DNA from 3 places in the Mycobacterium sp. SMC-2 genome. Region 3 is predicted to be linked to each of the others. Evidence: predicted binding sites of a transcription regulator. Region 3 holds the regulator's gene; each other region holds the start of a gene.
What was found. The regulator LexA, encoded in region 3, represses DNA repair genes until DNA is damaged. The targets are predictions, from matches to a motif close to CGAACANNTGTTCG.
Positions count from the first base shown of each region.

Region 1: a site for LexA is predicted at 2,151-2,164, ahead of KXD96_RS08535 (error-prone DNA polymerase). Genes of this name have one in related genera too.
Region 2: a site for LexA is predicted at 4,514-4,527, ahead of cofD (2-phospho-L-lactate transferase). Genes of this name have one in related genera too.

Region 1 covers NZ_CP079863.1:1,780,480-1,790,438, reverse strand. Annotated here, with positions in the region: gene KXD96_RS08535 (error-prone DNA polymerase) at 1-2,135, opposite strand, end outside; gene otsB (trehalose-phosphatase) at 2,266-3,402, shown strand; gene KXD96_RS08525 (MaoC/PaaZ C-terminal domain-containing protein) at 3,393-4,265, opposite strand; gene KXD96_RS08520 (histidine phosphatase family protein) at 4,350-5,063, shown strand; gene KXD96_RS08515 (SDR family oxidoreductase) at 5,158-7,158, shown strand; gene KXD96_RS08510 (2OG-Fe dioxygenase family protein) at 7,202-7,945, shown strand; gene cmaA1 (cyclopropane mycolic acid synthase CmaA1) at 7,976-8,863, opposite strand; gene KXD96_RS08500 (nucleoside hydrolase) at 8,903-9,922, shown strand; gene KXD96_RS08495 (hypothetical protein) at 9,934-9,959, shown strand, end outside.
Region 2 covers NZ_CP079863.1:1,929,295-1,939,253, forward strand. Annotated here, with positions in the region: gene KXD96_RS09140 (NUDIX hydrolase) at 1-353, opposite strand, end outside; gene KXD96_RS09145 (class I SAM-dependent methyltransferase) at 350-1,924, opposite strand; gene KXD96_RS09150 (coenzyme F420-0:L-glutamate ligase) at 1,935-3,275, opposite strand; gene cofD (2-phospho-L-lactate transferase) at 3,272-4,273, opposite strand; gene KXD96_RS09160 (WhiB family transcriptional regulator) at 4,626-4,964, shown strand; gene KXD96_RS09165 (metallopeptidase family protein) at 4,989-5,411, opposite strand; gene KXD96_RS09170 (DUF3499 domain-containing protein) at 5,585-6,034, shown strand; gene KXD96_RS09175 (phosphomannomutase/phosphoglucomutase) at 6,148-7,545, shown strand; gene KXD96_RS09180 (TobH protein) at 7,542-8,639, shown strand; gene manA (mannose-6-phosphate isomerase, class I) at 8,648-9,874, shown strand; gene KXD96_RS09190 (NAD(P)/FAD-dependent oxidoreductase) at 9,876-9,959, opposite strand, start outside.
Region 3 covers NZ_CP079863.1:2,653,882-2,663,840, reverse strand. Annotated here, with positions in the region: gene KXD96_RS12670 (proteasome assembly chaperone family protein) at 1-922, shown strand, start outside; gene KXD96_RS12665 (alpha/beta fold hydrolase) at 966-1,997, shown strand; gene KXD96_RS12660 (PhzF family phenazine biosynthesis protein) at 2,045-2,731, shown strand; gene KXD96_RS12655 (peroxynitrite isomerase) at 2,746-3,231, opposite strand; gene nrdR (transcriptional regulator NrdR) at 3,273-3,737, opposite strand; gene KXD96_RS12645 (LysM peptidoglycan-binding domain-containing protein) at 3,875-4,369, opposite strand; gene lexA (transcriptional repressor LexA) at 4,660-5,358, shown strand; gene KXD96_RS12635 (LGFP repeat-containing protein) at 5,370-7,547, opposite strand; gene KXD96_RS12630 (acyl-CoA dehydrogenase family protein) at 8,121-9,281, opposite strand; gene hflX (GTPase HflX) at 9,369-9,959, opposite strand, start outside.

The sequences.
Region 1 (9,959 bases), 870 kb from region 3:
GGCACCCCCAGCGTCTTTCGCAGCGCCGGCTCCATCGACGGGTGGTCGTAGACGACCGGGTCAAGGCCGTTGCGCCGGCGGATGTAGGGGTGCACCGACCCGCCCTGGATGGGTCCGGGACGGATCAGCGCGACCTCCACCACCAGGTCGTAGAAGATCCGGGGCTTGAGCCTGGGCAACGTGGCCATCTGCGCTCGCGACTCCACCTGGAACACGCCCACGGAATCGGCGCGGGCCAGCATCTCGTACACCGCCGGCTCGGAGAGGTCGAGTTTGGCCAGGTCCACCTCGATGCCCTTGTGCTCGGCCACCAGGTCGATGGCGTAGTGCAACGCGCTGAGCATGCCCAGCCCGAGCAGGTCGAATTTCACCAAGCCGATTGCCGCACAGTCGTCTTTGTCCCACTGCAACACACTGCGGTTCGCCATGCGCGCCCACTCCACCGGGCACACGTCGGCGATCGGGCGGTCGCAGATCACCATGCCGCCGGAGTGGATCCCCATGTGCCGCGGCAGGTTCCGGATCTGGTTTGCCAGATCGACCACCTGTGGCGGAATGCCCTCGACGTCCGGCGAGTCGGCGAGCCCGTTCCAGTGGCCGATCTGCTTGCTCCACGCGTCCTGCTGGCCCTGCGAGAAGCCCAGGGCACGGGCCATGTCGCGCACCGCGATCCGGCCCCGATAGGTGATGACGTTGGCGACCTGGGCGGCGTAGTCGCGGCCGTATTTGTCGTAGACGTACTGGATGACCTTCTCGCGCTGGTCGGACTCGATGTCCATGTCGATGTCGGGCGGCCCGTCGCGGGCCGGCGACAAAAATCGCTCGAACAACAGCTCGTTGGCCACCGGATCCACCGCGGTGACGCCGAGGGCATAGCAGACCGCGGAGTTGGCCGCCGACCCCCGGCCCTGACACAGGATGTTGTTCTGACGGCAGAACCGGGCGATGTCGTGCACCACTAGGAAGTAGCCCGGAAAACGCAACCCGGCAATGACTTTCAGCTCGTGCTCGATCTGGGTGTAGGCCCGCGGCGCACGCTCGGCCGGCCCGTAGCGGTCCCGCGCGCCCGCCATGGTCAGCTGCCGCAGCCAGCTGTCCTCGGTGTGCCCGGGCGGCACGTCGAAGGGCGGCAGCTGCGGGGCGATCAACGCCAGCCCGAACGCGCACTGCTCGCCGAGCCCGGCGGCGGCGCTCACCGCGTCGGGGCACCAAGCGAACAGCCGGGCCATCTCCTCGCCGGACCGCAGGTGCGAACCCCCCAGCGGGGCCAGCCATCCGGCGGCGGTGTCCAGGGACTGCCGCGCCCGGATGGCGCCCATCGCCATGGCCAGCCGGCGCCGCGACGGCCCCGCGAAATGCGCCCCGGTGGTGGCGACGACGCCGACGCCGAAGCGCGGCGCGAGCGCGGCCAGCGCCGCGTTGCGTTCGTCGTCGAGCGGGTGACCGTGGTGGGTCAGCTCGATGCTGACCCGGTCCGCGCCGAACCGGTCCACCAGGTCGGCCAGCGCCAACCCCGCCGCGCCCGGCCCTTGCGACAGGGCCTGGCGCACATGGCCTTTGCGGCACCCGGTCAGGATGTGCCAGTGCCCGCCCGCCGCCTCGGTCAGCGTGTCGAAGTCATAGCGCGGCTTGCCCTTCTCCCCGCCGGCCAGGTGTGCGGCGGCCAGCTGCCGCGACAGCCGCCGATACCCCTCCGGGCCGCGGGCCAGCACCAGCAGGTGCGGGCCGGGCGGATCCGGCGTCTCGGTGCGGGCCCCGGCCCCCAGGGACAGCTCGGCGCCGAACACGGTGCGCAGCTCGAGTTCGGCGGCCGCCTCGGCAAACCGCACCGCGCCGTACAGGCCGTCGTGGTCGGTCAGCGCCAGGGCGCGCAACCCCAGCCGGGCAGCCTCCTCGACCAACTCCTCCGGCGTGCTGGCCCCGTCGAGGAAGCTGAACGCCGAATGCGCGTGCAGCTCGGCATATGGAACGGACGAGCGGGCCGCCCGCGGGCCGTCCGGCGGCCGGTACGTTCCGCGCTTGGACGACAAGGGGGCGTCCTCCCCCGGCCCCGCCGGCACGCCGGCATGGCGCGGCTTGCCGTCGAGCACCCGCTCCATCTCCGCCCAACTCGGCGGCCCGTTGAACCAGCCCACAGCGCGCCAGTCTATCGAATGTGTGTTCGAATTGCCTCGGGCAGGACTCGGTGTTGTTGTTCGGCGAGCGCCGCCGCAAGCGGCACCGACCGACGCTCGGCCGGGCCGACCACCGTGAGAAGGTGGGGTCATGCCACAGCCGGGACCGGTCACCATCGACCCGCGCCGCCATGACGCGGTGCTGTTCGACGCGTCCGACCCCACCCTGGAAGGGCGGCTGCGCGAGATCGGGGTAGGCACCGCGGTCTACACCGAGGACCCGTTGGAAGCGGCCCGGCGACTGCAGGTCCGGCCCGGCCGGTGCGCGGTCGTCACCGCCGACGAAGCCGGCGTCGAGGCCGCGCGCGCCGCCGGATTCGCGTTGGTCATCGGCGTCGACCGGGCGGGCCGGGGCGACGCGCTGCTAGACGCCGGCGCGGACGCGGTGGTCGCCGACCTCCGCGAGGTCGCCGTGCGCACCGGGGACCGCCGGATGTCGCAGCTGCCCGACGCGCTGACCGCCCTGGACGACCTGGCCGCGCGCCGGCCGGCGGTGTTCTTCGACTTCGACGGCACGCTGTCCGAAATCGTCAGCGAGCCCGACGCGGCCACCCCGGTCGCCGGCGCCACCGAGGCGCTGCGGCAGCTGGCCGCGCGCTGCCCGGTCGCGGTGCTGTCGGGCCGCGATCTGGCCGACGTGACGAAACGAGTAGGCGTGCAGGGGATTTGGTATGCCGGCAGCCATGGTTTCGAGCTGACCGCGCCCGACGGCACGCACCACCAGAACGACGCCGCCGCGGCGGCCATACCGGTGCTGGACGCCGCGGCCGGCGAGCTGCGCGAGCGACTGGGCACCATCCCCGGTGTGGTGGTGGAGCACAAGCGCTTTGGGGTCGCCGCTCATTACCGCAACGCCGCGCGCGACCGGGTCGGCGAGGTGGCGGCCGCGGTGCGCGCGGCGGGCCGTCGTGACGGTCTCCGGGTGACCACCGGCCGCGAGGTCATCGAGCTGCGCCCAGACCTGGACTGGGACAAGGGGAAAACGCTGCGCTGGGTGCTCGATCACCTGACCGGCTCCGGCTCGGACCCCCGCACGCCGGTCTATCTCGGCGACGACATCACCGACGAGGACGCGTTCGACGCGGTCCGCGACGGTGGTGTGCCAATCCTGGTGCGGCACTACGAAGACGGGGACCGCGCCACCGCGGCGCGGTTCGCGCTGGACAGCCCCGCGCAGGCCACCGAGTTCACCGCGCGGCTGGCACGCCGGCTGTCCGGTCAGCCCTGAACGTATTCCACGGCGCCGTCGTCGAGCACGACCCGACTGCCGGAGCCCTCGGCCCCCGAAGCCTCGGTGCGGAACACCGCCTTGCCCGGCTCGGTGCGCCAGATCAGCGTGGTCAGCGTCTCGCCGGGAAACACCGGCGAGGTGAACCGCGACTCGATCGAGGTGATGTTGGCCGCGATCCCGCCGCCGAGCTCGGCGACCAGCGCGCGGCCCGCCACCCCATAACTGCACAGCCCGTGCAGGATCGGCTTGGGGAACCCGGCCATCTCCCGGGCGAACCACGGATCGCTGTGCAGCGGGTTTCGGTCACCGGAGAGCCGATAGATCAGCGCCTGGTCCTCCCGGGTGGGCAGCGCGACGCGAGCGTCGGGCTCGCGATCCGGGAATTCCGGTGCGGTCGGCCGCTGACCCGGCTGTCCGCCGAACCCGCCCGCCTGGCGAATGACAAGCGTGGTCAGGGTTTCCGCGATCAGCGCACCCGAGTCCGGATCGGTGCCGCGGCCGCGCAGCATGATGATGGCGTTCTTGCCCTCGCCCTTGTCCTGGATGTCGGCGACCTCGGTGACCACCGACAGCTTCCCCGCGGGCGGCAGCGGCGCGTGCAGCCGAATACCCTGCGATCCGTGTAAGAGCAGGGCGTGGTTGAACGTCCCGATCTTGCCGGCCGCGCCGAAGGCCGGGCAGCAGATCACCGCGTACGTCGGCAGCACCTGCTGGTCGATGCCATGGCTGTTCTCTGTTGTGAACGACAGGTCGTCGACGCCGGCGCCCACGCCGAGCGCGTACAGCATCGTGTCCCGGTCGGTCCACTGGAAAAGCATCGGTTCGGTCACCGCGCCGACGGCACTCGGGTCAATCGCCATCTGAGCCTCCTTCGCAAGTATTTTCTCCACCTAACCATCGCAAACCCTTCCCACCGATGCCGTCGGCAGGGCAGGCTATCTCCCATGCCGAAGCGCAGCTTGGTCTCCAGCGTCTCGAAGGCGGTCGCGGCGCTGGTCGCGGTCGTCATCGTCGGCGCCTGTGGCGGATCACCACAGGCGCGCAGCATCACGGTGACGTTCATCCGGCACGCCCAGTCCGAGAGCAACGTCAGCGGGGTCATCGACACCTCGGTGCCCGGGGTCGGCCTGACCCCCGAGGGCAAGGGGCAGGCCCAGCAGGTCGCCCACCAAGCGGGCCATAAGGACTACGACGGCGTCTACGCCTCCACCATGGCCAGAGCCCAGCAGACCGCGGCGCCGTTGGCCTCCGAGCTGGGTAAGCAGGTCGAGGTGTTGCAAGGCATTCAGGAGATCAACGCCGGCTGGTTCGAGGGCAAGCCGATCGCCCAGGAGGCCGCGACGTATTTGCTGGCCCCGGCGGACTGGCTCAGGGGCGACATGCAGAACAGCATCCCGGGGTCGATCAGCGGCAAGCAGTTCAACGAACAATTCACCGCCGCCATCCAGAAGGTCTACAACAGCGGCCAGCACAACCCGGTGGTGTTCTCGCACAAGTTCGCCATCGAGTACTGGACGCTGATGAACGCGAAGAACGCCAAGAACACGCTGCTGACCAGCCACCCGCTGCCCAACATCGGGCGCGTGGTGATCACCGGCAACCCGATAACCGGGTGGACCCTGGTGGACTGGGACGGCATCCGCGACTTCCACAGTTGACCGCGTGGCGACCGCAAGCGCGGCGTAGCCGGGCGAAGCGGGTCGCGACCATAGGTAGTTGACGCGGGCGGCGGCGAGCCGCCACGATGGCTGCATGCGCTATGTCGTTACCGGCGGTACCGGGTTTATTGGTCGCCGCGTCGTGGGTCGTCTGCTGGCAGCCGAGCCCGATGCGCGGGTGTGGGTGCTGGTCCGGCGGCAGTCCCTGGGTCGCTTCGAACGGCTCGCGGCCGAGTGGGGTGAGCGGGCAAAGCCGCTGGTCGCCGGCCTGCCGGAGCTGCAGCTGACCGACGAGACCATCGCCGAGCTGGGCGGGATCGACCACGTCGTGCACTGCGCGGCCGTCTACGACATCACCGCGGGCGAAGCCGAACAGCGGGCCACCAACGTCGAAGGCACCCGCGCCGTCATCGAACTGGCGCGGCGGCTGGGCGCCACGCTGCACCACGTGTCCTCGATCGCCGTGGCGGGCGACTTCCCCGGCGAGTACACCGAGGACGACTTCGACGTCGGCCAGCGGCTGCCGACCCCGTACCACCGGACGAAGTTCGAGGCCGAGCAGCTGGTGCGGTCGGCGCCCGGACTGCGTTACCGGATCTACCGCCCGGCTGTGGTGGTGGGCGACTCGCGCACCGGGGAGATGGACAAGATCGACGGGCCGTACTACTTCTTCGGGGTGCTGGCCAGGCTGGCGGTCCTGCCCAAGGTGACGCCCATCCTGCTGCCCGACACCGGCCGCACCAACATCGTGCCGGTCGACTACGTCGCCGACGCGCTCGTCGCGCTCATGCGTGGCGACGGCATCGACGGCCGCACGTTCCACCTCACCTCTCCCAAAACCGTTGGGCTGCGCGGCATCTACCGCGGCGTCGCCAAGGCGGCCGGCCTGCCGCCGGCGCGCGGGTCGCTGCCCGGCTCGGTCGCCGCGCCGGTGCTGAAGGTGCGCGGGCGGGCCAGGGTGCTGCGCAACATGGCGGCCACCCAGTTGGGGATCCCGGCCGAGGTCTTCGACCTCGTCGACCTCAAGCCCACCTTCGTCAGCGATCAGACTCGGAAGGTGTTGCGGGGCAAGGGCATTGACCTCCCCGAGTTCTCGGATTACGCGCCCAAGCTGTGGCGGTACTGGGCCGAGCACCTCGACCCGGACCGGGCCCGCCGGGACGATCCGAAGGGGCCGCTGCACGGCCGGCACGTCATCATCACCGGTGCGTCCAGCGGCATCGGCCGCGCGGCGGCGATCGCGGTGGCCGAGCGCGGGGCGACGGTGTTCGCGCTGGCCCGCAGCGCCGACGCGCTGGATCAACTGGTCGCCGAGATCCGCGCGGGCGGCGGCGACGCCCACGCCTTCACCTGTGACGTCACCGATTCCACCTCGGTCGAGCACACCATCAAGGACATCCTGGGCCGCTTCGACCACGTCGACTACCTGGTGAACAACGCCGGGCGGTCGATCCGCCGCTCGGTGATCAACTCATGCGACCGCCTGCACGACTACGAGCGGGTGATGGCGGTCAACTACTTCGGCGCCGTGCGGATGGTGCTGGCGCTGCTGCCGCACTGGCGCGAGCGCCGCTTCGGTCACGTGGTCAACGTCTCCAGCGCCGGCGTGCAGGCGCGCAACCCCAAGTACAGCTCGTACCTGCCCACCAAGGCGGCGCTGGACGCGTTCGCCGACGTGGTCTCCTCCGAGACGCTGTCCGACCACATCACGTTCACCAATATCCATATGCCACTGGTTCGTACGCCGATGATCGCGCCGTCGCACCGGCTCAACCCGGTGCCCGCGATCAGCCCGGAACGCGCGGCCGCCATGGTGGTGCGCGGCCTGGTGGAAAAGCCGGCGCGCATCGACACCCCACTGGGCACGCTCGCCGAGGTCGGCAACTACTTCGCCCCGCGGACGTCCCGGCGCATCCTGCACCAGCTCTACCTGGGTTACCCGGACTCCGCCGCCGCCCGCGGCTTGCCCACCGAACCGGCCGCGGCTGCCCAACCGCGCAAGCCCAGGCGGCCAGTCCGTTCGGTCACCCGCGGCGTCCGGACGCCGCGAGGAGTCAAACGTCTGGTGCGCCTGGTGCCCGGGGTGCACTGGTAGGCCAAAGCGTTTCGGCCGCGCCCGATTGCGGTATTCCGGCGCGATGACCCAGATTCTTTCCGAGCGGCGGGCGGACGCCGACCCTGTGTCCGCCGCGGCCCGCCTGGTCGCCACGACGGGCGCCGCGGTGATGTCCTCGTTCGACGTGACGCGAAGCCTGGGCGTGGGCCACCAGGAGTGGACCCGGTTCGCCCGGCACTGGCAGCAGCTGGGCCCCGACCCCTACGCGGCGGAGCTGGGGGTGCAGCGGCTGCGCCGGTACGGCCAGTACTCCTTTCGCGACGGCGTGCTGCACCCGATGCCCAGGCGCACGTTCGTGCAGCCGGAGGAGTCCAACCCGCTCTACATCGGCAAGGATCGCGACTTCGAGCCGCTGACCGACTCGTTCGCGCGGGATCCGTTGCTGCACAAGGTGATCAACCTGCTGGCCCGGGTGGCGGGGGCCCTGGATGACGTGGCGGACTGGAACGTGAAGGTGCACCCGTTCCGGATTCGGTCGTTAACGGACGAGGGCGGTCATCCGACACCCGAGGGCATGCACCGCGACGGTGTCACCCTGGTCAGCTCCTTGCTGGTCGGGCGGCGCAACGCCATCGGCGGCGAGAGCACGGTGTGCGACTCCGACGGCCGGCAGCTGCTGGCGACGACGCTGGCCGAGCCCGGTACGCTGATGCTGGGCGACGACCGCCGCACCCTGCACGGTGTCTCCCCCATCCGGCCGATCGACGGCTGTCGCCCGGTGCAGCGCGACGTCCTGGTGGTCACCTTCGCCTCGGCCTGGCCGTAGGGTCGCCGCCTGCCTGACGGGCGCCGGTGATCACTTCTGCAACGTGAACTGATTGACGTCGATGTATCCGATCCGGAACATCTCGGCGCAGCCTGTCAGGTATTTCATGTACCGCTCGTAGACTTCCTCGGATTGCACCGCGATCGCCTCGTCCTTGTGGGCTTGCAGCGCGGCAGCCCAGATGTCGAGCGTCTTCGCGTAGTGCGGCTGCAGCGACTGGACGCGACTCACGGTGAAGCCGTTCGCGGTGGCGCGCTCCTGCACCATCTGGATAGACGGTAGCCGCCCACCCGGAAAGATCTCGGTCACAATGAATTTGACGAATCGGGCGAACAGAAACGATAAGGGCATGCCGCGCTCGACCATCTCCGTCGGGTGCAGCCCGGTGATGGTGTGCAGCAGCATGACCCCGTCGTCCGGCAGCAGCGAGTGCGCCAGGGTGAAGAACGCGTCGTAGCGCTCGTGCCCGAAGTGCTCGAAGGCGCCGATGCTGACGATCCGGTCGACAGGCTCGTCGAACTGCTCCCAGCCCTGCAGCAGGATACGGGCGGAACGCGGACTCTGGGACTGGCCGATCAGCCGCTCGACGTGCTCGGCCTGGTTGCGGCTCAGGGTGAGCCCGATGACGTTGACGTCGTACTTTTCCACGGCGCGCATCATGGTGGCGCCCCAACCACAGCCGACGTCGAGCAACGTCATGCCCGGTTGCAGCCCAAGTTTGCCAAGGGCGAGATCGATCTTGGCGATCTGCGCTTCTTCCAGCGTCATGTCGTCGCGCTCGAAGTAGGCGCAACTGTAGGTCTGGGTCGGGTCGAGGAATAGCCGGAAGAAGTCGTCCGACAAGTCGTAGTGCGCCTGCACATCGTCGAAGTGCGGCGTTAAATCAGTGCCCTCGGGCGGCTCCGATGTCGTTGGCATCGTGTCAGCCTAGCCGCCGAGGTAAGTATGTTTGACACAATGAACTCTCCCGTCTTCGTTGACGTCGACACCGGCGTGGATGATGCGCTGGCGCTGATGTACCTGTTCGCCAGCCCTGACGCAGACGTGGTCGGCATCGCCTCTACCGGGGGAAACGTTGGGGTGGAACAGGTTTGCGAGAATAATCTGGGCCTGCTGGAGCTATGTGGGTGCACCGGCATACCGGTTTCGAAGGGTTCCGCGGAAACACTGACCGGTCCGATGCGGCTGCCGTCAAAGGTCCACGGCCCCAGGGGATTGGGGTATGCCGACCTGCCGCCCACCGATCGCCGGCTGACCGACCACGACGCGGCGACCGCCTGGGTGCGCGCCGCACACGCCCATCCCGGTGAGCTCGTCGGCGTGGCGACGGGCCCGCTGACCAATCTGGCGCTGGCGCTGCGCGCCGAGCCGGAGCTGCCGACGCTGCTGTGCCGGCTGGTTGTGATGGGCGGTTCCTACGATCACCGGGGCAACACCACTGCGGTGGCGGAATGGAACATCAGCGTGGACCCCGAGGCCGCCGCCGAGGTCCTTGCCGCCTGGACCCCCGAAGCCGTTGGCCACGAGCGCCTTCCAATCCTGTGCGGCCTGGACCTGACCCGCAAGGTGGCGATGACGCCGGATCACCTCGCCAGGTTGGCGACCGCGGCCGGGTCGACGTCGACGCCGATGAGCGTGGACGACGAGCCCGGCACCCGGTCGACGGCGTCCAACCCGTTGATTCGGGTGATCGAGGACGCGATGCGGTTCTACCTGGAGGCCTACCACGACGTCGGCCATGGCTACCAGGCGCATCTGCACGATCCACTGGCCGCCGCCGTGGCGCTGGACCCGGGGCTCGTCACCACGCGCCCCGCGACGGTGGACATCGAGCTGACGGGGACCCTGACCCGCGCCATGACGGTGACCGATTGGTCGGGGCGGCGAGAACCCAACGTGCTGATCGGCATTGACGTGGACGCGGCGGCCTTCTTCGAGAAGTTCATCGAACGGGTTGGGCACTTCGCGCGCGGGTAAGCCCATACCTCATGAAGATTCGTCTCATCGAAGTCCT
Region 2 (9,959 bases), 720 kb from region 3:
AGCGGGTGGACGTGCACGGCGGCCAGCCGGGGCTCGATGCGCAAACCGGCGACGCCGGACTCCTCGGTGGCCTCGCGCAGCGCGGCGGCGACGATGTCGTCGTCGTCATCGTCGCAGTGGCCGCCCAGTTGCACCCAGCGGCCCAGGCGGCGGTGCAGAGTCAACAGCACCTGGCCGCCGGTGTGGTCGAGCACCAGCGCCGAGGCGGTGACATGGCCGGGCACGCACGCGCGGCGGCACGCGTCCGGGCGGGCGAGCACGAAGGCCAGGACCGCGTGCCGCAACGAATCCTGCGCGGCGTCGGGGGGCCGCCAGTCGGACAGCAGTGAGATCGCCGACTCCCGGACGCTCACCGCGAACCCCGCCGCTTCCGGCGGTCGCGCAGCGAGACCCAGGCCGCGCGGCACCGCGCCACCACCTCGGTCTGCAGCCCCAGCCCGTCGATCAGCACATGGCGGTCGACGAGGTCGAGCGCCTTCTCGATCTCGTCGGCCTTCAACAGCAGGTCCACGTCACAGGCGAGCTCGGGGCCGGCCAACGCCGGGGGCGGAATCGGCAGCTGCTCGGCCTCGCGGGGTTCGAGCTCCAAGATGCCCCCGCCGTAGCTGCGCCCGAGGATCTCGGCGAAGGCGAACGTCACGCTGTTGTGGAACGCCGCGGCCAGCGCGGCCGCGTCGACACCCGCGGCGAGCCGGACCCGGTGCACGGTGTCGGTGCTCGTCGCGGCCGCGGCGTTGACGGTCAGCCGCGGAGCCAGGTGGATCTGGCGCAGCATGAACAGGTCCGGGATCCACAGCGACGGCGTGGTCCACCACGGCGTGCGGATCGAGCACTTGTAGCCGCGGTCCACGCCGGCCGCCTCACCGGCGTGGATGTGTGCGGCCAGGGCGGGATCCACGGGGTCGCGCGGCGCGTCGAGCAGCCAGCCGCGGTGCCCGGCGGCGACATCGGTTGCCCGGCAGTCGGTGTCGTAGACCAATCCGGACAGCTGCGCGCCGCGCGAGACGAGCGGGACGCAGTGGGGCAGCAGCCCGAGTTCGCGGGCCTGCGCGTCGGTGAACGTGAAGAAGCTGTTGCGGCCCGTCACGATGCCCACGTCCACCCCGGCGACCGACCCGAGGCGGGTCATGGCCGTCGACCCCTTGAGCGTTCGCAGCTGCCGGATCGCGGCCGGGTCCAGAAAGTACTTGGTCCACTTCTCGTCCTCGTGCAGCAGCGCGGGTGCCCCTTCGACGTCCAGGTCCGCGTGGGCGAGCCCGTCGGCGTCGGTGAGGTGGACCGTGCGGATCCGGGCGGGCCCGGCGCCGGCGACCCCGCAGAACAACACGACCTCCTGCAGGATGCCGTCGAACACCAACCGCTCGAACGTCACCAGGACGATGTCGGTGAACCGGGTCAGCAGGAACTCGCGCAGCTGCGCGGCGTAGCCGACCTGAAGCAACTCGGCGGGAAGCACCAGGCCCACCCGCCCGCCGTCGCGCACCAGGATCGAGCTCGCCACCACGAAGGGGACCCAAGCGTTGGTCAGGCGGCTGGGCCGCAGGCCCGCGCGGTTCATCAGCTCCAGCGCGGGGTCGCGCTGCTCGGGCGCCCAGTTGCCGAACCGGATGTAGGGCGGGTTCCCGGCTACCCCGTCCCACCCGCCGGGCTCGGTGCTGGCGAGCCAGGTGAACAGGTTGGCTGCGTCGACGGGCGCGAATTCCCGTGCCTTGACGGCCTCCTCGGCGACGAGCTCGACGCCGTGGGGCCGCCCGCCGAGGGCGGCCAGCTCGCGCAGGATCGCGCCGGCACCGCAGGAGGGTTCCAGGACGCGCGGTCCGGCCTCGCGGACCCAGCGGGCCAGGAAGCGGGCCACGGGCGCGGGCGTGTAGTAGCCGCCGCGAGCCTTGTCGGCGGACGCCGGCGCCTTGCCCGCGAATCTCATCGGCCCAGTATCACTTGCGGATCAACAAATCCCCGGTGTCCGCCGCGCCGCGCGGGCCGGCGGGTTCTTCGGGGTGGCCGATCGCGATGGCGCCCAACGGCTCCCAATCGGTGGGCAATTCGAGCTCGGCGCGCACCAGGTCGGCGGCGAATATCGTCGAGCCGATCCAGCAGCTGCCCACCCCCCGCACGGCCAGCGCGACCAGCAGGGCCTGCACGGCCGCCCCGACCGCGACGGTGAACATGGTGTGCTCGGCGTCGGCGCGGGCGGCGTCGGGATACGTGTGCGCGCCGTCGGGGACCAGCATGGGGACGACGACCTCGGGTGCGTCGTAAAGGATCTGACCGCGCGCCACCCGCCGCTCCACCGAGTCGGCGGGACGGCCGTCGCCGGCGAGGTCGGACCGCCACTTGTCTTTCATGCGGTCCAGCAACCGCATTCGGACGTCGCGTGTCTGCAGCCAGACGAACCGGACCGGGCGGGTGTGGTGCGGGGCCGGCGCGGTGAGGGCCTCGGCGACGGCGGCCTCGATCAGCTCCGGCGCGACGGGCTCGGCGCTGAAGCGGCGCACCGATCGGCGCAAGAGCTGGGCCTGGCGGCGACCCATCTCGAGGGCCTCGGCGGTGCCGAGCCAGAACAGGTCCTCCTCGCCGGGCCGCAACAGCTGCCGGGCCGTCGAGCCGTCGTCGGGCACCGCAAGGCCGCGCACCACTGCCACCGGCACGGCGGTCAGCTTGCCCTTCACCAGGTCGGCCGCCGCCGCGACCTCGTCGGCGACCGCGATCTCGGTGACCACCAGTTCGTTGCCGTGGCGGTCGACGGTTCCCGAATAGCCGTGCAGCACAGCCAGACCGGCCGAGCCCACCGCCGCGTCGATCTGGCCGTTGCGCCAGGCGCGGCCCATCGTGTCGGTGATGACCACGGCGACGTCGACGCCGAGCCGCTCGGCCAGCCCGGCGCGCAGCGCCGCGGCGCTGCCGTCCGGGTCGAGGGGCAGCAGCGCCAGTTCGTCGGGGCCCACGTTGGATCCGTCCACGCCCGCGGCGGCCTGAATGAGGCCGATGCGGTTCTCGGTGATCAGCGTGCGGCCCTTGCGCGCCAGCACCCGCACCGCCTCGTCCTCGACCAGCTTGCGCCGGAGTTGGTCGCGCTCCTCGGCGTCGCGCGGCGCGGGCACCAGCCGGCCCTCGCACTTGGACACCACCTTGCTGGTCACCACCACGACGTCGCGGTCGCGCAGCCAGGGTGCGGCCGCGGCCAGCGCCGCGCCGAGGTCGTCGCCGGGCCGGAATTCGGGAAGCCCGGCGACGGGCAGGATCTCGATCGCCGCGCCGGTGCCGTGTTCGGTCACGGGGTGACGCCCGCAAGGTCGAGCCCGGCGCGCACCATCTCGGCCGTCGCCTTCGGGTCGGTCATCAACAGCGGCACGGCGGTCACCGCAACGCCGTCGATGTCGGCGTGATCGCCCTCGTGCACCAGCCAGCAATCCAGTATCCCGGTGCCGCGGCGCGCCCCGTAGTGCCGGCCGACCGCCTCCGCGGTGGATTGGACCCCGATGACCTTCAGGCACGCATCGGCCATGCCGCGCAATGGTTTTCCGCCGATGATCGGCGAGTAGCCGACGATCGGGGCGGTCGCCGAGCGCAACGCGGCGCGAATCCCGGGGACGGCCAGGATGGCGCCGACGCTCACCACCGGGTTGGACGGCGCCAGCAGGATGACGTCGGCGTCGGCGATGGCCGCCACAGCTTCAGTTGTGGCGGTGGCCTTTTCGGCGCCGACGAAGGCGAAGCTGTGGGTGGGCACGCCGGCCCGGTAGCGCACCCACCACTCCTGGAAGTGGATTGCCCGGCGGGTGCCGTTCTCCGGATCGGTGATCACCACGTGCGTCTCGCAGCGGTCGTCGCTCGCCGGCAGCAATCGGGCGCCGGGTTGCCAGCGGTCGCACAGCGCGGTGGTGATCTGCGACAGCGGGTAGCCGGCGCCCAGCATCTGGGTGCGCACCAGGTGAGTGGCGATGTCCCGGTCGCCGAGGCCGAACCAGTCCGGCTGCACACCGTAGCGCGCCAATTCCTCTTTGGCGTGCCAGGTTTCGTCGCGGTGACCCCACCCGCGCTCCGGGTCTACGCCTCCACCTAAGGTGTACATGCAGGTGTCCAAATCCGGGCAGATCCGCAGTCCGTGAATCCAAGCGTCGTCGCCGATGTTGACGATTGCGCTAAGTTCGTGGTTGCCGGCTCCCGCGTCTGGGTGCTGTTGCGTTTCGAACTGACCCAGCCCGAGCAGCTGTTGAACACCCAGCAGGAAGCGGGCGCCGCCAACCCCACCCACCAGAACGGTGACCTTCACGTGGACGACAGTACTGCCCGGCAACCGTTCGGTGTCGGGCCCGTGACGCGGCTATTAAGCCTAGTCGTGGGCGGTGTGACCGACACGCCGAACGCACAAAACAACGGAAACGCCGTAATTCGGTCACGAGATGGTATGGAAATGCGCCGTAAAGCTTGACCCGGCAGAATAACCCGTGTCTAATCACAACAGTGTCATTTCCCGGTTGGCCGGCCGGTTCCGGTGTCGCAGACCGAGATTCGCTCACTTGTTCGAATTGTCTGTACACATCAGAAAAGTGGGAACCACTCACTCTCTCAATGAAACTGAGGAGGCGGACGACCGTATGTCTTACGAACATCTTCGAGGAGTCATGGCGAGCACGCCGCACACCCCTATTGGCTCAGCGCCGGTCCGACCGGCCCGGCCGCACTTGACCGTGGTTCCTGATGCGCCAGTCGCATTCGAGCCCGAGCCGATGCAGCTGCCCATCGCGGACCAGTGGCAGGACCGCGCGCTCTGCGCCCAGACCGACCCGGAGGCGTTCTTCCCGGAGAAGGGCGGCTCCACCCGGGAGGCCAAGAAGATCTGCCTGGGGTGCGAGGTACGTCATGAGTGCCTGGAGTACGCCTTAGAGCACGACGAGCGCTTCGGCATTTGGGGCGGTCTCTCCGAGCGCGAGCGCCGCCGCCTCAAGCGCGGCATCATCTGACGCGAAGGCGCCTACGCGTCGGTGTCATTCGTCGTCGATCGTCGGGTCGATGACCGACGGTTCCACATCGAGGTAGATCGCCACCTGGGCCACCAGTATTTCGTGCAGTAAATCACCGAGCTCGACGGTGTCCTTGGCCCGTCGCTCAATCGGCTTGCGGAACAAGAGAATTCGCGCCCGCGTGGCGTTTCCGCGGACGTCGACGCCGGCCGGGATCAATCGCGCCAGCGGGATCGGCCCGTCGGCGATGACCTCGGGCGGCCACTGCACGCTGTCGGGATCCTTGGCCGCGATACGGGGGATCTCGTCGACCGCCACGTCGAGTTCGGCGAGGCGGGCCTGCCACTGCCGCTCGATGGGTTCGTAGGCCTCCAGCACCGCCATGTCGAACCGCTCGGCCCGGCTGCGCCACCCGGGCACCGTCGGGGGCAGCAGCGGACCGCGCATATCGCGGCCGCGCCGGGAGGACCGGTGGGATGCGAACCGGCCCTGGGACCGATCCCTCCGCGGGGAGCTGCGCGAATCGCCCACGCGCCGATGGTAACGGTTGAACATCGGGGGGCGAGCGGTTGCGCGTGTCCGGCGCTTCACCGGCGTTTGCGCACGATAGCCTTTCGCTCGTGAACGTTCCCCGTCGCTGCTGCCGGCCCGGGTGTCCGCATTACGCCGTGGCGACCTTGACGTTCGTCTACTCGGACTCGACGGCCGTGGTGGGGCCACTCGCGACCGCGCGGGAACCGCATTCGTGGGACCTGTGCGTCGGCCACGCCGGCCGGATCACCGCACCCCGCGGGTGGGATCTCGTGCGCCACGCCGGTCCGCTGAATTTCGAGCCCACCCATCCCGACGAGGACGACCTGGTCGCCCTGGCCGACGCGGTGCGCGAGGGCGGCCCCGGCGAGCGCGCCGTGCCCCATGGCGCAACCGGCGCGCCGCTCAACGGGTTCGTCGACCCGCACCTGCATCACGGCGGGGCCACCGCGCCCAGCAGCAGTGTGCTCGCGCCGCCCGAACAGCGTTCCGGCCGGCGCCGCGGGCATCTGCGGGTGTTGCCCGACCCCAGTGACTAGCCGTTCCGGCGCCGTGCGCAATCCCGCGCACCGTCTGCGGTCCGGTGTTTCCCGGGGGCCGATAGGCTGACGGCCAAGAGGCGAAGGAATCGATGGCGTCAGGAGGCCCCCGCATGTCTCGGCTCGCCGCGACTGTGCACCGTGTCGTCAAGGCTTACGACGTGCGAGGGCTGGTCGGTGAAGAGCTCGACGAGCCGCTGGTCACCGCCCTTGGGGCGGCGTTCGCCACGCTGATGCGCGGCGAGGGCGCCCGGCAGGCGGTGATCGGTCACGACATGCGCGACAGTTCGCCCACGCTGGCCGCGGCCTTCGCCTCCGGCGTGACGGGCCAGGGCCTCGACGTCGTGCGCATCGGCCTGGCCTCCACCGACCAGCTCTACTTCGCCTCCGGGTTGCTGGACTGCCCCGGCGCGATGTTCACCGCGAGCCACAACCCGGCCGCCTACAACGGCATCAAGCTGTGCCGGGCGGCCGCCAAGCCGGTCGGCGCCGACAGCGGCCTGCGCACCATCGGCGAGCAGGTGATCGCCGGGGTCGAGCGCTACGACGGACGACCCGGAACCGTCACCGACCGCGACGTGCTGGACGACTACGGGACCTTCCTGCGTTCGCTGGTGGACACCTCGGGGCTGCGGCCCCTGCGGGTGGCGGTGGACGCCGGCAACGGCATGGCCGGTCTGACCGCGCCCGCGGTGCTCGGCGCGATCGACTCGATCACGTTGCTGCCGTTGTACTTCGAGCTCGACGGCTCGTTCCCCAACCACGAGGCCAACCCGCTGGATCCGGCCAACCTGGCCGACCTGCAGGCCTACGTGCGCGACACCGGCGCCGACATCGGGCTGGCCTTCGACGGGGACGCCGACCGCTGCTTCGTCGTCGACGAGCGCGGCCGGCCGGTGTCGCCCTCGACGGTGACCAGCCTGGTGGCCGCGCGCGAGCTCGGCCGCGAGATCGGCGCCACGATCATCCACAACGTGATCACCTCCCGGGCGGTGCCCGAGCTGGTCACCGAGCGCGGCGGCACACCGCTGCGCTCCCGCGTCGGGCACTCCTATATCAAGGCGATGATGGCCGAAACCGGCGCCATCTTCGGCGGCGAACACTCGGCGCACTATTACTTCCGTGACTTCTGGGGCGCGGACTCCGGGATGCTGGCGGCGCTGTACGTGCTGGCCGCCCTCGGCGAGCAGGACCGGCCGTTGTCGGAGTTGACCGCCGACTATCAGCGCTACGAATCGTCCGGCGAGATCAACTTCACGGTGGCGGACGCGTCGCTGTGCACGGAGGCGGTGCTGAAGTCCTTCGGCGGCCGGATCCACTCCATCGACCACCTCGACGGGGTGACCGTCGACCTGGGCGACGGCAGCTGGTTCAACCTGCGCAGCTCCAACACCGAGCCGTTGCTGCGGCTCAACGTGGAGGCGCGCAGCGCCGAGGAAGTCGACGCGGTGGTCGCCCAGATCAGCGCGGAGATCCGCGCCCAGTCCGCGCCCGCAGGGGCCGCGCCGTGAGCGCCGTCGGGGCGATCGATTTCGAGGACGCCGAGGGTCTGCTCGCCGCCGACCGGGACGGCCTGTTGCGCTCGGCGTCGTCGGCCGGCGCGCAGGTGCGCGCAGTCGCCGCCGCGATCGACGAGGGGGCACTGGATCCGCTGCGGGCCGAGGACCGGCCGCGCAGCCTGATCTGGGTCGCGGGCCGCGGGACCGCCGAAACCGCGGGCGCCATGGTGGCCGGCACGGTGGGCGGTGCGGCTTCCGAGCCGATCGCGCTGACCGCCGAGGTTCCGCCGTGGATCGGGCCGCTCGACGTGCTGGTCGTCGCGGGTGACGATCCCGGCGACCCCGCGCTGGTCACGGCGGCCTCGACCGGGGTGCGGCGCGGGGCGCGGGTCGTCGTCGTCGCCCCGTACGAGGGCCCGCTGCGGGACTCCACGGCCGGCCGGGCGGCGGTGCTGGCGCCGCGGCTTGCGATCCCCGACGAGTTCGGGTTGTGCCGGTACCTGGCCGCCGGCCTGGCCGTCGTGCAAGCGGTGGACCAGCGAGCGAGCATCGATCTGCGGGCGCTGGCCGACCAGCTGGACGCCGAGGCGCTGCGCAACAGCGCGGGCCGCGAGCTGTTCACCAACCCGGCCAAGACGATCGCCGCGCGCATGGCCGACCGTCAGGTGGCGCTGGCGGGTGACTGCGCCGCGACGCTGGCGCTGGCCCGGCACGGCAGTTCGGTACTGCTGCGGACCGCGCACGAGGTGGTTGCCGCCACCGGACTGTCGGACGCGGTCGTCGCGCTGCGCGCCGGGGCGTCCGGCGGCCTCCGCTCCGCCGACGCGCTCTTTCACGACGAACAGATCGACGGGCCGCTGCCGCGGCGGCTGTTGGTGCTGGCGCTCACCCTGTCTTCCGAACAGTCGGTGGTGGCCGCCCGCACCGCCGGGCTCGACGACGTGTACCTGCTCGCCGCCGAAGACGTGCCCGACGGACCCGGCGGCTCGGCCGGCTCGACGGTTGCGCCGGCGTTGGGTGGCGCGATCAGCGCCGAGGAGCAGCTGGCAGTATTGGCCGTTCGACTGGAGATGGCCGCGGTTTACGCGCGCCTGGCGCGGGGATAGATAGAACAGTGGAACTGCTTCGCGGAGCCTTGCGGACTTACGCCTGGGGATCGCGCACCGCCATAGCCGAATTCACCGGGCGGTCGGTCCCGGCCGCCCATCCGGAGGCCGAGCTCTGGTTCGGCGCGCATCCGGCCGACCCGGCCTGGCTGGAAACGGACGCCGGCGAGATCTCGCTGCTCGACGCGCTGGTCGCCGACCCGGAGGGCCAGCTCGGCCCCGGGGTGCGCGCCCGGTTCGGTGACGTGGTGCCGTTTTTGGTCAAGGTCCTCGCGGCCGACGAACCGCTGTCCCTGCAGGCGCATCCGAGCGCGGTGCAGGCGGCCGAGGGGTACCTGCGTGAGGAGCGGCTGGGCATTCCGCTGCACTCCCCGGTGCGCAACTATCGCGACACCTCGCACAAACCCGAATTGCTGGTGGCGCTGCAGCCGTTCGAGGCGCTGGCCGGATTCCGTCCCGTCGCTCGCACCGTCGAGCTGCTGCGGGCCCTGGCCGTCACCGACCTCGACCCATACATCGATTTGCTCAACGACCAGTCCGACGCCGACGGCCTGCGGGCGCTGTTCACCACCTGGATCACCGCGCCGCAGCCCGACATCGACGTGCTGGTGCCCGCCGTGCTGGACGGGGCCATCCAGTACATCAGCTCGGGGGCAACGGAATTCGCCGGCGAAGTCAAGACGGTGCTGGAGCTCGGGGAACGCTATCCCGGCGACGCCGGGGTGCTGGCGGCGCTGCTGCTGAACCGCATCACCCTGGCCCCGGGGGAGGGGATCTTCGTGTCCGCCGGCAGCCTGCACACCTACCTGCGGGGTTTCGCGGTGGAGGTGATGGCCAACTCGGACAACGTGTTACGCGGCGGCCTGACCCCCAAGCACGTCGACGTCCCCGAGCTGCTGCGCGTGCTCGACTTCACCCCGACCACCGAGGCGCAGGTGCGGCCCCGCGTCCACCGTGAGGGCTTCGGCCTGATCTATGAGACCCCCGCCGAGGAGTTCGCGGTCGCGCTCCTGGAGCTCGACGGCGAGTATCTGGGCCACGAGGTCGACGCCTCGTGCAGTCACGAGGGCCCGCAGATCCTGCTGTGCGCCGAGGGTTGCACGACGGTGCACGGCAAGTCGGGTTCGCTGATGCTGCACCGCGGGATGGCCGCGTGGGTGGCGGCCGACGACGCGCCGATCCGGCTGGTCGCGCGCGAGCCCACCAAGCTGTTCAGGGCGACCGTAGGGCTGTGAGCTAGTCCTGAGGGTGGCGACCCGTCCCCCGCAAGCGGGTGGGGGTACCTCCCTCTGGGGGCGTGCCCCCATCGCCCGGCGCTGC
Region 3 (9,959 bases):
CATGTACGAGCTCGAGCGACCGGCGCCGCAGTTGTCGACGTCGGATGGCCGCGGCCCCGTGCTGGTGCACGCGTTGGAGGGCTTCTCGGATGCCGGCCACGCGATCCGGCTGGCCTCGTCGCATCTGAAGGCTGCTCTGGACACCGAGCTGGTCGCGTCCTTCGCCATCGACGAATTGCTGGACTACCGGTCGCGGCGGCCGCTCATGACCTTCAAAACCGATCACTTCACCAACTATGACGACCCGGAACTGAGCCTGTATGCGTTGCGCGACACCGTCGGCACCCCCTTCCTGCTGCTCGCCGGCATGGAACCGGATCTGAAGTGGGAGCGGTTCATCACCGCGGTACGCCTGCTGGCCGAGCGGCTGAACGTGCGCCAGACCATCGGCCTGGGCACCGTCCCGATGGCGGTTCCGCACACGCGGCCCATCACGATGACCGCGCACTCCAACAACCCCGAGTTGATCGCCGAGTTCACGCCGTGGATTTCCGAGATCCAGGTTCCCGGCAGCGCGTCGAATTTGTTGGAATACCGGATGGCCCAGCACGGCCACGAGGTCGTCGGTTACACCGTGCACGTGCCGCACTACCTGACGCAGACCGACTACCCGGCCGCCGCCGAGGCGTTGCTCGCGCAAGTGGCCAAGACCGCGTCGCTCGAGCTGCCGCTGACGGCGTTGACCGAAGCGGCGGCGATTATCCGCACCAAGATCGACGAGCAGGTCGAGGCGAGCGCGGAGGTTGCTCAAGTGGTGACCGCGCTCGAGCGCCAGTACGATGCCTTCATCGACGCTCAGGAGAACAGGTCGTTACTGACTCGCGACGAGGACCTGCCTAGCGGCGACGAGCTTGGCGCCGAGTTTGAACGATTCCTCGCCCAAGAGGCGGAGAAGAAGCGCGACGACGGCGACCAGGTCTGACCTTTCCGCCCGGCCTCGGCCCGGCCCGACACCGAGGTGCGAGATGACCGAGCGGAAGCGCAAGAGCACTCTCCGCCCGGTGCGCGAGGTGGCCGCACCCCGCCTGGAGTTCCGCACCATCCACGGCTACCGCCGGGCCTACCGAATCGCCGGTGACGGGCCGGCGATCCTGCTGGTCCACGGGATCGGCGACAACTCCACCACCTGGAATACCGTGCAGGCCAAGCTCGCTCAGCGGTTCACGGTCATCGCCCCGGACCTGCTGGGCCACGGCCGATCCGACAAACCGCGCGCCGACTACTCGGTCGCCGCCTACGCGAACGGGATGCGCGACCTGCTCAGCGTGCTCGACATCGAGCGGGTGACGGTGGTCGGTCATTCCCTGGGCGGCGGCGTGGCCATGCAATTCGCCTACCAGTTCCCGCATTTGGTCGAGCGGCTGATCCTGGTCGCGGCCGGCGGCGTCACCAAGGACGTCAACGTCGCGCTCCGGCTGGCCTCGTTGCCGATGGGCAGCGAGGCCCTGGCCTTGCTGCGGCTCCCCCTCGTACTGCCGGCGGTTCAGCTGGCGGGACGGATAGCGGGCCTGGCGATCGGATCGACCGGCCTGGGCCGCGACCTGCCCAACGTCTTGCGGATCCTTGATGACCTGCCGGAGCCGACGGCCTCGGCGGCTTTCAGCCGGACCCTGCGGGCGGTGGTGGACTGGCGCGGGCAGATCGTCACCATGCTCGATCGGTGCTATCTGACCCAAGCCATCCCGGTACAGATCGTCTGGGGCACCAAGGATGTGGTCGTCCCGGTCCGCCACGCGTGGATGGCGCACGCCGCGATGCCCGGGTCCCGCCTCGAAATCTTCGAAGGCTCCGGCCACTTCCCCTTCCACGACGACCCAGTCCGCTTCATCGACGTCGTCGAACGCTTCATCGATACCACCGCGCCCGCCGAACACGATCAGGCCGCCCTGCGCGCGCTGCTGCGCAGCGGCGGCGGCGAAAAGGCCGTCAGCGGCCCCGCGCCCACCCGCGTCGCCGTGCTGAACGCCATGGGCTCCGACGAACGCAGCGCTACCTGACCAAAATTCATTCGCTGCCGGTCCGTGCGGCGTCGTACAGTCGGGCCATGGGTATAGACGTGGCGGTGTTGCGGGTGTTCACCGACCAGAACGGCAATTTCGGTAACTTGCTCGGTGTGGTCGACGCCAGCCGGGTGGAACCCGCGCGCCGCCAACGGCTGGCAGCCCAACTAGGTTACAGCGAAACGGTATTCGTCGAGCTTCCCGCCGCCGGCGGGTCCACCGCGCGCGCCACCATCTACACACCGCAAACCCAGCTTCCCTTCGCCGGGCATCCGACCGTCGGCGCATCGTGGTGGTTGCGCGAGAACGGTACGCCGATCAAGACGCTGCAGGTGCCGGCCGGCCTCGTGCAGGTGAGCTACACCGGCGACCGCACCCGCATCAGCGCTCGCTGCGAATGGGCGCCCGAGGTAGCCCTGCACGAATTCGGTTCAGCCGTTGACCTTCTCGCGGCCGACCCGGGCGATTTTCCCGACGACACGGCGCACTACCTGTGGGCCTGGACCGACCGGTCCGGCGGATCGCTGCGCGCCCGCATGTTCGCCGCCAACCTCGGTGTGCCGGAAGACGAAGCGACCGGCTCGGCCGCGATGCGAATCACCGACTACCTCAGCCGCGACCTGCACATCACCCAGGGCAAGGGATCGATCATCGAGACGACGTGGAACGCCGAGGGCTGGGTGGGGGTGTCCGGCCGCGTCGTCAATGACGGTGTGACGCACCTGGACTGAACCCCGGCGCCGGCTCAGCGCTGTCGACGCAGCACCGCGGCGAGGTGGTGTTGCAAGGGCTGCCCGACCGCGCCCATCCGCACCGAATACGACAGCTCGTCACCGTCGATGCGGAAGGAACGGCCAAGGGCGTTCACCTCTTTGGCGGTCGGGGTCAGCCCAACCTCCGTGGTGGACATTTCGATCTCGATCACATCGCCGTTGACCGTGTACGTGCCCACCTCGATTTCGGTGATGCCGCTCGGGTGGGCCAGAACCAGTTCGACGTGGCCGGGCTGCGGCACCCGGAGGTATCCGGTCTCGGCGTGCAACGGTTTGCCGTCGGCCGGCGCCTTGGTCTTTTGCGAGTACGCCAGGAACGGCTTGCCGACGTGGGAGAAGACCACTTCTTCGAGATAGTCGAAGGGCTGGATCGTCGGGTATTCACCCGCGCCCTGGCCGACCCACGTGCCGAGAAGTGGTGCCAGGGCGTCGAGATCGGGATGCAAGTCGGTGGGCATGAAACGAGACTAGCCCCGGCGAGGTGCGGCGAGCCGGGCCGTCAGCTCGGTGTGGTGACCTGGCGGTGTTCGCGCAGCGCCTGGATCTCGCGCTCGAAATCCTCCGCGGATTCGAAGGATCGGTACACCGACGCGAACCGCAGGTACGCCACTTCGTCGAGGTCGCGCAGCGGGCCGAGGATGGCGAGGCCGACCTCATGACTGGCGACCTCTGGCGAACCCGCGGCACGCACGGCGTCCTCGACCTGCTGGGCCAGCAGGTTCAGCGCATCGTCGTCCACCTGGCGGCCCTGACAGGCCCGGCGCACACCGCTGATGACCTTTTCCCTGCTGAACGGTTCGGTGACGCCGCTGCGTTTGACCACGGCCAGCACGGCGGTCTCCACCGTGGTGAACCGCCGTCCGCACTCGGGGCACGACCGGCGGCGCCGAATGGCCTGCCCTTCATCGGTTTCCCTCGAGTCGATCACCCGGGAATCGGGATGGCGACAGAACGGGCAATGCATGACCGCTCCTTCGCCGTGCCAACAACCAGGTACCGCAGCACTTCGAGCGTACCCGCGCGCCCACCCGCCCGGGTAATGCGGACGCGAAGCGTCGGAGCCCGCCAAGCTGAGGTCCAGGGCTGTTAGCGGCGCGGTCGTCAGCCGACCGGGGCGATCAGCGTCTGGCCCGCCACCAGGGCCGGCGAGTTGATGTCGTTGAGTTCGCGGATGCGGTCGGCGACCTGGCGGGCCGGCGCGTCGGGGGCCACCCGGTGCGCGACGTCTTGCAGTGACTCCCCCGCCTCTACGCGCACGACGGCCAATTTGTCGGGCACATGAGCGGCCGAACTCCCGGAGTCGCCGTTGAGCACCTGACCGACGTTGCCGACGAGGCCCAGCCACAGGGTGATCGCGCCGGCGGCCAGCGCGAGCCAGATGGTGGTCGCCACCGTGACGGGGCGCCTGCGGTGAGGCGCGCCGGACATCGCGACGCCGGTGCCGTGGTAGCGCGTGGGCGCTCCAGCCGGCCGCGGCGGACCGGGCCGGCGGGAACAGGCCAGCCCGTCCCGGCCGTAACGAATCCCCTGGACCGGCCCGTTGACCGGGCGCCGAAGGCTGCCGGTGCGCGGCGCCAACATGTGGATGGTTGTCATCTGCGTTCCTCCGGTCAACTCGATTCGCTCAGCTGTTCGACTGTATCGCTCGTGTGTTCGAAATCCGAACATGTGAGCGAAGCGTGTCGCACGAGTCGAACGCTAGACCACGCCACCGACAAGTTCGTGGTCGCCAGGGTTGACATGCGGCTGAAATACCCGATCCGCCGAAGAGTTACACCTTTGTGATTAACGGGGTCGGCGTGCGGTTTCGCGGATAGCGCGGCAACACGACACGCTAGTCGAACACATGTTTGATTCTTGGGCCCGGTGGGGTTACATTCAGTGCCATGAGCGACAGCAAGGACACCTCATCGGCCGGCGCGGACGGTCGGCTGCACGCCGTGGATTCATCGCTGACCGAACGGCAGCGCACCATTCTGAACGTCATTCGCGCGTCTGTTACCAGCCGCGGCTACCCGCCGAGCATCCGGGAGATCGGTGACGCCGTCGGTCTGACGTCGACATCGTCGGTGGCTCATCAGCTGCGCACCCTCGAGCGCAAGGGATACCTGCGTCGCGACCCGAACCGCCCCCGGGCGGTTGATGTCCGCGGCGCCGATGACGGGGTGGCCGCACCGGCCACCGAAGTCGCCGGCTCGGACGCCCTGCCGGAGCCGACGTTCGTACCCGTCCTCGGGCGCATCGCGGCCGGTGGACCCATCCTGGCCGAGGAGGCCGTCGAGGACGTGTTTCCGCTGCCGCGCGAATTGGTCGGCGAGGGCACGCTGTTCCTGCTCAAGGTCGTCGGTGACTCCATGATCGAGGCGGCGATCTGCGACGGCGACTGGGTGGTGGTGCGACAGCAGAACGTCGCCGACAACGGCGACATCGTCGCGGCCATGCTCGACGGCGAAGCCACCGTGAAGACGTTCAAGCGCGCGGGCGGTCAGGTGTGGCTGATGCCGCACAACCCGGCGTTCGATCCCATTCCCGGCAATGAGGCGACCGTGCTCGGCAAGGTCGTCACGGTGATCCGCAAGGTCTAGCCCCGACGGGGTCAGTCCGCCTTGACGAAGCCGTTGGCCTGCGCCACTTCTTCGCTGGACAGCCAGATTTCGGCGAGCGTGTCGTGGTAGAGCTCGCTGCCCGGCGTGTAGTACAGCCCGAAGCGGGCGTTCGCCTTGATCGGGTATCCGTCGGGCACCTGGTAGGGGTCGTCGAGCGGCAGGTGGATGGTCGGGCGCCCGGGCGGGCCGGCCCCCGCGCCGTTGGCCTCGTCATCCGCGGCCGCGTGCCGCCCGCCGCGCTGCTGGGTTGCGGCGGCCGCCTCGGGCGCGATCACTTCCGGCGCGGGGGCCTCGGCCTCGGCAACGTCCGCGGAGACGTGCGGTGCGGCAACATCCGGATGTTCGGGCTCGGGGCCGCCGTCGCCGGACTCGGCTTCCGGAGGCATGTGCGGCACCGCGACGTCGAGGTATTCGGCCTCCACGTAGTCGTCCTCCGCGCGCTCTGCTTCGCGGGCGGCGTCGTGCGTCTCATCGGCATACTCGACTTCGGCATATTCGGCTTCGGCGTATTCGGCTTCGGCGTATTCCGGTTCGGCGTATTCGGCTTCCGCGTACTCCGGTTCGGCGTATTCGGCTTCGGGGTAGCCCGCCTCCGACATGTCCGCCGGCGAGACCACGGAGAAGGAGTCGGTGTCCACCGCGTCGGGGTTCTCGTCGACCCCGAGTTGGCCCTCGTCCGCGCCGCCCCGGCTCCAGCTGACCCGACCGGGGGCGTGGGCGTCGGCCGCTTCCGGCTGACGGCCGAACTGCTCGGTGGTGACGTCGTCGTGTCCCCAGTGCTGGTCACCCGCGGCGGCGTAACCGACATCGAGGTCGCCGTACGGCTCGTAGGCGCTGCCTGCGCGCGCGGCGCGACGCCGGCGCCAACCGAAGGCCACCAACCCCGCCAAGACGAGCAGCACCAGCACAGGAACGCCGGCCAGCAACCACCACCACTGCCACGTGAAGTTCTTGGGATGTTCGGGCATTGCCGAGCTGCTCGGCTGGTTCTGCCCCGACACCTGCAGGCCGGACAGCAGCGGCGCCAGATTGGCCGGGTCCGTGCTGAACGTGTTCTTCGCCCGGTTCCACGAGATCTTGCCGCCGGCGAACTGCTGGGAGACCACGTCGCCGTCCATGGCCTGGTCCCCGACGGGCGCGCCCAGCTTGCCGGCCGGGCCGCGGAGCTTGTCCCACGCCGCCTTCATGGCCCCGCGCACCACGAACGCGCCGCGCTCGGAAGTCCAGAAGATCACCGGCTTATCGGCGCCCGAGAAGGTGACGACGCGGCTGGACGGGATGCCGCCGTCGGACTCGTTTGAAGTGGGGAAACCCAGGTCGCCGGCCGGTCCGCCCAGTGACTCGTACTTGGCCAGGATGTTGTTCTCGATCGCGTTCGCACCGGTGGCCGGGCTGAAATACACCTTGCCGTTGGCGAAGTCCTGGACGATGCCGTCGCCGACGGGATGTTGCGCGCCCTTCTTGACCCCCAACGGGCCGTTCGGACCGCCGGCCGCGCGCCAGGCCATGTTGATCGCCGCAGTGGGATCGATCGCCACCTGCAGCCCCTTCAGCTGGTCGGCCAAAGCCGTTGGCTCGGTGGTGAACTGCTTCGTCTGCCTGTTCCAGGAGACCTGGCCGCCGCTGAACTTCTGGGCCGACACCTCGCCGTTGTACGTTTCGTCGCCGACCGGAACCCCGAGCACGCCGCCGGAACTGCCGAGCTTGTCCCAGGCGGCGTTGATCGCACCGCGCACCACGAACGCGCCGTGGTCGGGCGTCCAGAAGATCACCGGCTTGTCGCTGGCCGAGAAGGTGGCCACGCGGCTGTCGGGCCCCGCGAGGCCGGGCACCTCATTGATGGCGGGAAAGCCCAAATCACTGCCGGCGGGCCCACCCAGCATCTCGTATTTGTCCAGGATCGGTCCGTAGACGAATTTGGCGCCGGTCGCCGGCGTGAAGAACATCTTGCCGCCGTCGAAGTCCAGCGCGAAGCCGTCGCCGGCGGGGTACACATCGCCCTTGCGGGCGCCCAGGGGCGAACCGTCTCCGCCGGCCGCCTCCCACGCCGCCATCATGGCCGCCTCGGCGTCGCCGATGGGAGACGCCGCCGCCGGGGGCGCCAGCAAGCCGGCGGCTACCGCTGTGGCGGCCAAGCTGACCAGTGCGCTCCCGACCAGCCTGCGCATGTGACCTCTCTGCCCGTTCACCAAGCCTCCCAGCCGGCGGCTATGCCCCCTATCAGCGGCTATGCCCGTACCCGTGCAGCCGGTGAGCGGGCCGTAGTCCGACCGCGGGGAAACAACACCGTCCCGATCCCGATTATCGCCGGGCTCGCACAACTTTCCCCCAGCCAACAAAGAATACGAAGTCAAATCACGAAAAGTGCAAAAACGGATACCACGTCGATGTCGAAATGATGCCGAGCCACGCTCAAATCGCGACCACCCGCCACGTCGCTCGCGCGTAATGGCGCCCGAACCCGGCGCCCGCCTGCGCAATAGGGCGCGAGTGCCGTCGCGCGTAATGATTCCGCGCCCGCAGGTGTAGCCGAACTTGCCCGGCTGTTCAGCGGCGTCGCGCTTTTCGGCTTGACCGTGCGCCATTGCGCGGTCGACGTACCCAAAACACATGCGCCGACCGTACGTGACGCCATTAACGGTTCAGCGATCTACCCGAAAAAAACGGCCGCATGTCGGGCATTGATCCCGTTTTGCGTCACCGCGCGATTGGCCGCCCAGATCGACCAACGGCGTTGGGGGCTAGACGCCCAGGCTGCGGCCGATGATTTCCTTCATGATCTCGGTCGTGCCGCCGTAAATGGTCTGCACCCGCGCGTCGAGATAGGCGCGGGCAACGGGGTATTCGCGCATGTACCCGTAGCCGCCGTGCAGTTGCAGGCAACGGTCGATCAGATGGACCTGCTTTTCGGTGGAGTACCACTTGGCCATCGCCGCTTGCTCGGCCGTCAGCTTCTTGTCCAGGTGCAGCCGGATGAATTCGTCGACCATCATGCGCACCACGGTGGCCTCGGTCGCCAGCTCGGCGAGCACGAAGCGGCTGTTCTGGAAGCTGCCGATCGGCTTGTTAAATGCCTTGCGCTCCTTGGTGTATTGCAGCGTCTGCTCCAACACCTGCTCCATCGCCGCGGCCGCCATGATGGCGATCGAAATCCGTTCCTGCGGCAGGTTCTGCATCAGATAGATGAACCCCATGCCCTCCTGCCCCAGCAGGTTTTCGGCGGGAACCTTGACGTCGGTGAACGACAACTCGGCGGTGTCCTGCGCGTCCAGCCCGATCTTGTCCAGGTGGCGACCGCGTTCGAAGCCCTCCATGCCGCGTTCGACGGCGAGCAACGAAAAGCCCTGCGCGCCTTTGTCCGGATCGGTCTGCGCCACCACGATCACCAAGTCGGAGTTGATTCCGTTGGTGATGAACGTCTTTGCGCCGTTGAGCACGTAGTGGTCGCCGTGGGCGACCGCGCGGGTCTTGATGCCTTGCAAGTCGCTGCCGGTTCCCGGCTCGGTCATTGCGATCGCCGTGATGAGCTCGCCGGTGCAGAACTTGGGCAGCCAGCGCTGCTTCTGCTCTTCGGTGGCCAGGGCCAGCAGGTAGGGTGCCACGATGTCGTTGTGCAGCCCGAAGCCGATCCCGCTGTAGCGACCGGCGGTGGTCTCCTCGGTGATGATGGTGTTGTACCGGAAGTCGGGGTTGCCCCCACCGCCGTATTCCTCGGGCACCGCCATGCCGAGGAAGCCCTGCTTGCCGGCCTCGAGCCACACGCCGCGGTCGACGATCTTCGCTTTCTCCCACTCGTCGTGGTAGGGCGCGACATGGCGATCGAGGAAGGCGCGGTAGGACTCACGGAACAGGTCGTGCTCCGGTTCGAAAAGAGTGCGCTGATACTTGACGGCACTGCCCATGGGATGACCTCCGGCGGCTGGAAACTCTGTCGCCCAACATATACCAACCAGACGGTTGGTCGGCAGCGGCCGGGGTCGCCCGGGAGATCAGTCGGCGGAGAACTCTTGCAGGCGCCCGGCCAGCGCCGCCGGAACCCGGGCCTTGATCCGGGTGCCGTCGGGCTTGTGCTCCTGGTGCTGCACGCGCCCGTCGGCGTGCAGCCGGGCCACCAGGTCGCCGCGGTGGTACGGAATCACCACGTCCACGGCCGCATCGGCGGCAACGGCCAGCTCGCCCATCCGGCAACGCAGGGCGTCGATACCTTCGCCCGTTCTCGCCGAGACGAACACCGCCCCGGGCAGCGCGTGCCGAAGCTTCGCCAGCGTCAGCGCGCTCGCGGCGTCCACCTTGTTCACCACCACCAGCTCGCGCGGCGGGTCACCATGATGGTCGGCGACGACGTCGGTGATCACCTCGCGCACCGCATTGATCTGGGCGAGTGGGTTGGCGTCGGAGCCGTCGACCACGTGCAGCAACAGGTCGGCGTCGACGACCTCCTCCAGCGTGGAGCGGAACGCCTCGACCAGTTGGGTGGGCAGGTGCCGGACGAACCCGACCGTGTCGGTGAGCACCAGCGGGCGACCATCGGTGAACTCGGCGCGGCGGGTGGTGGGCTCCAGCGTCGCGAACAACGCATC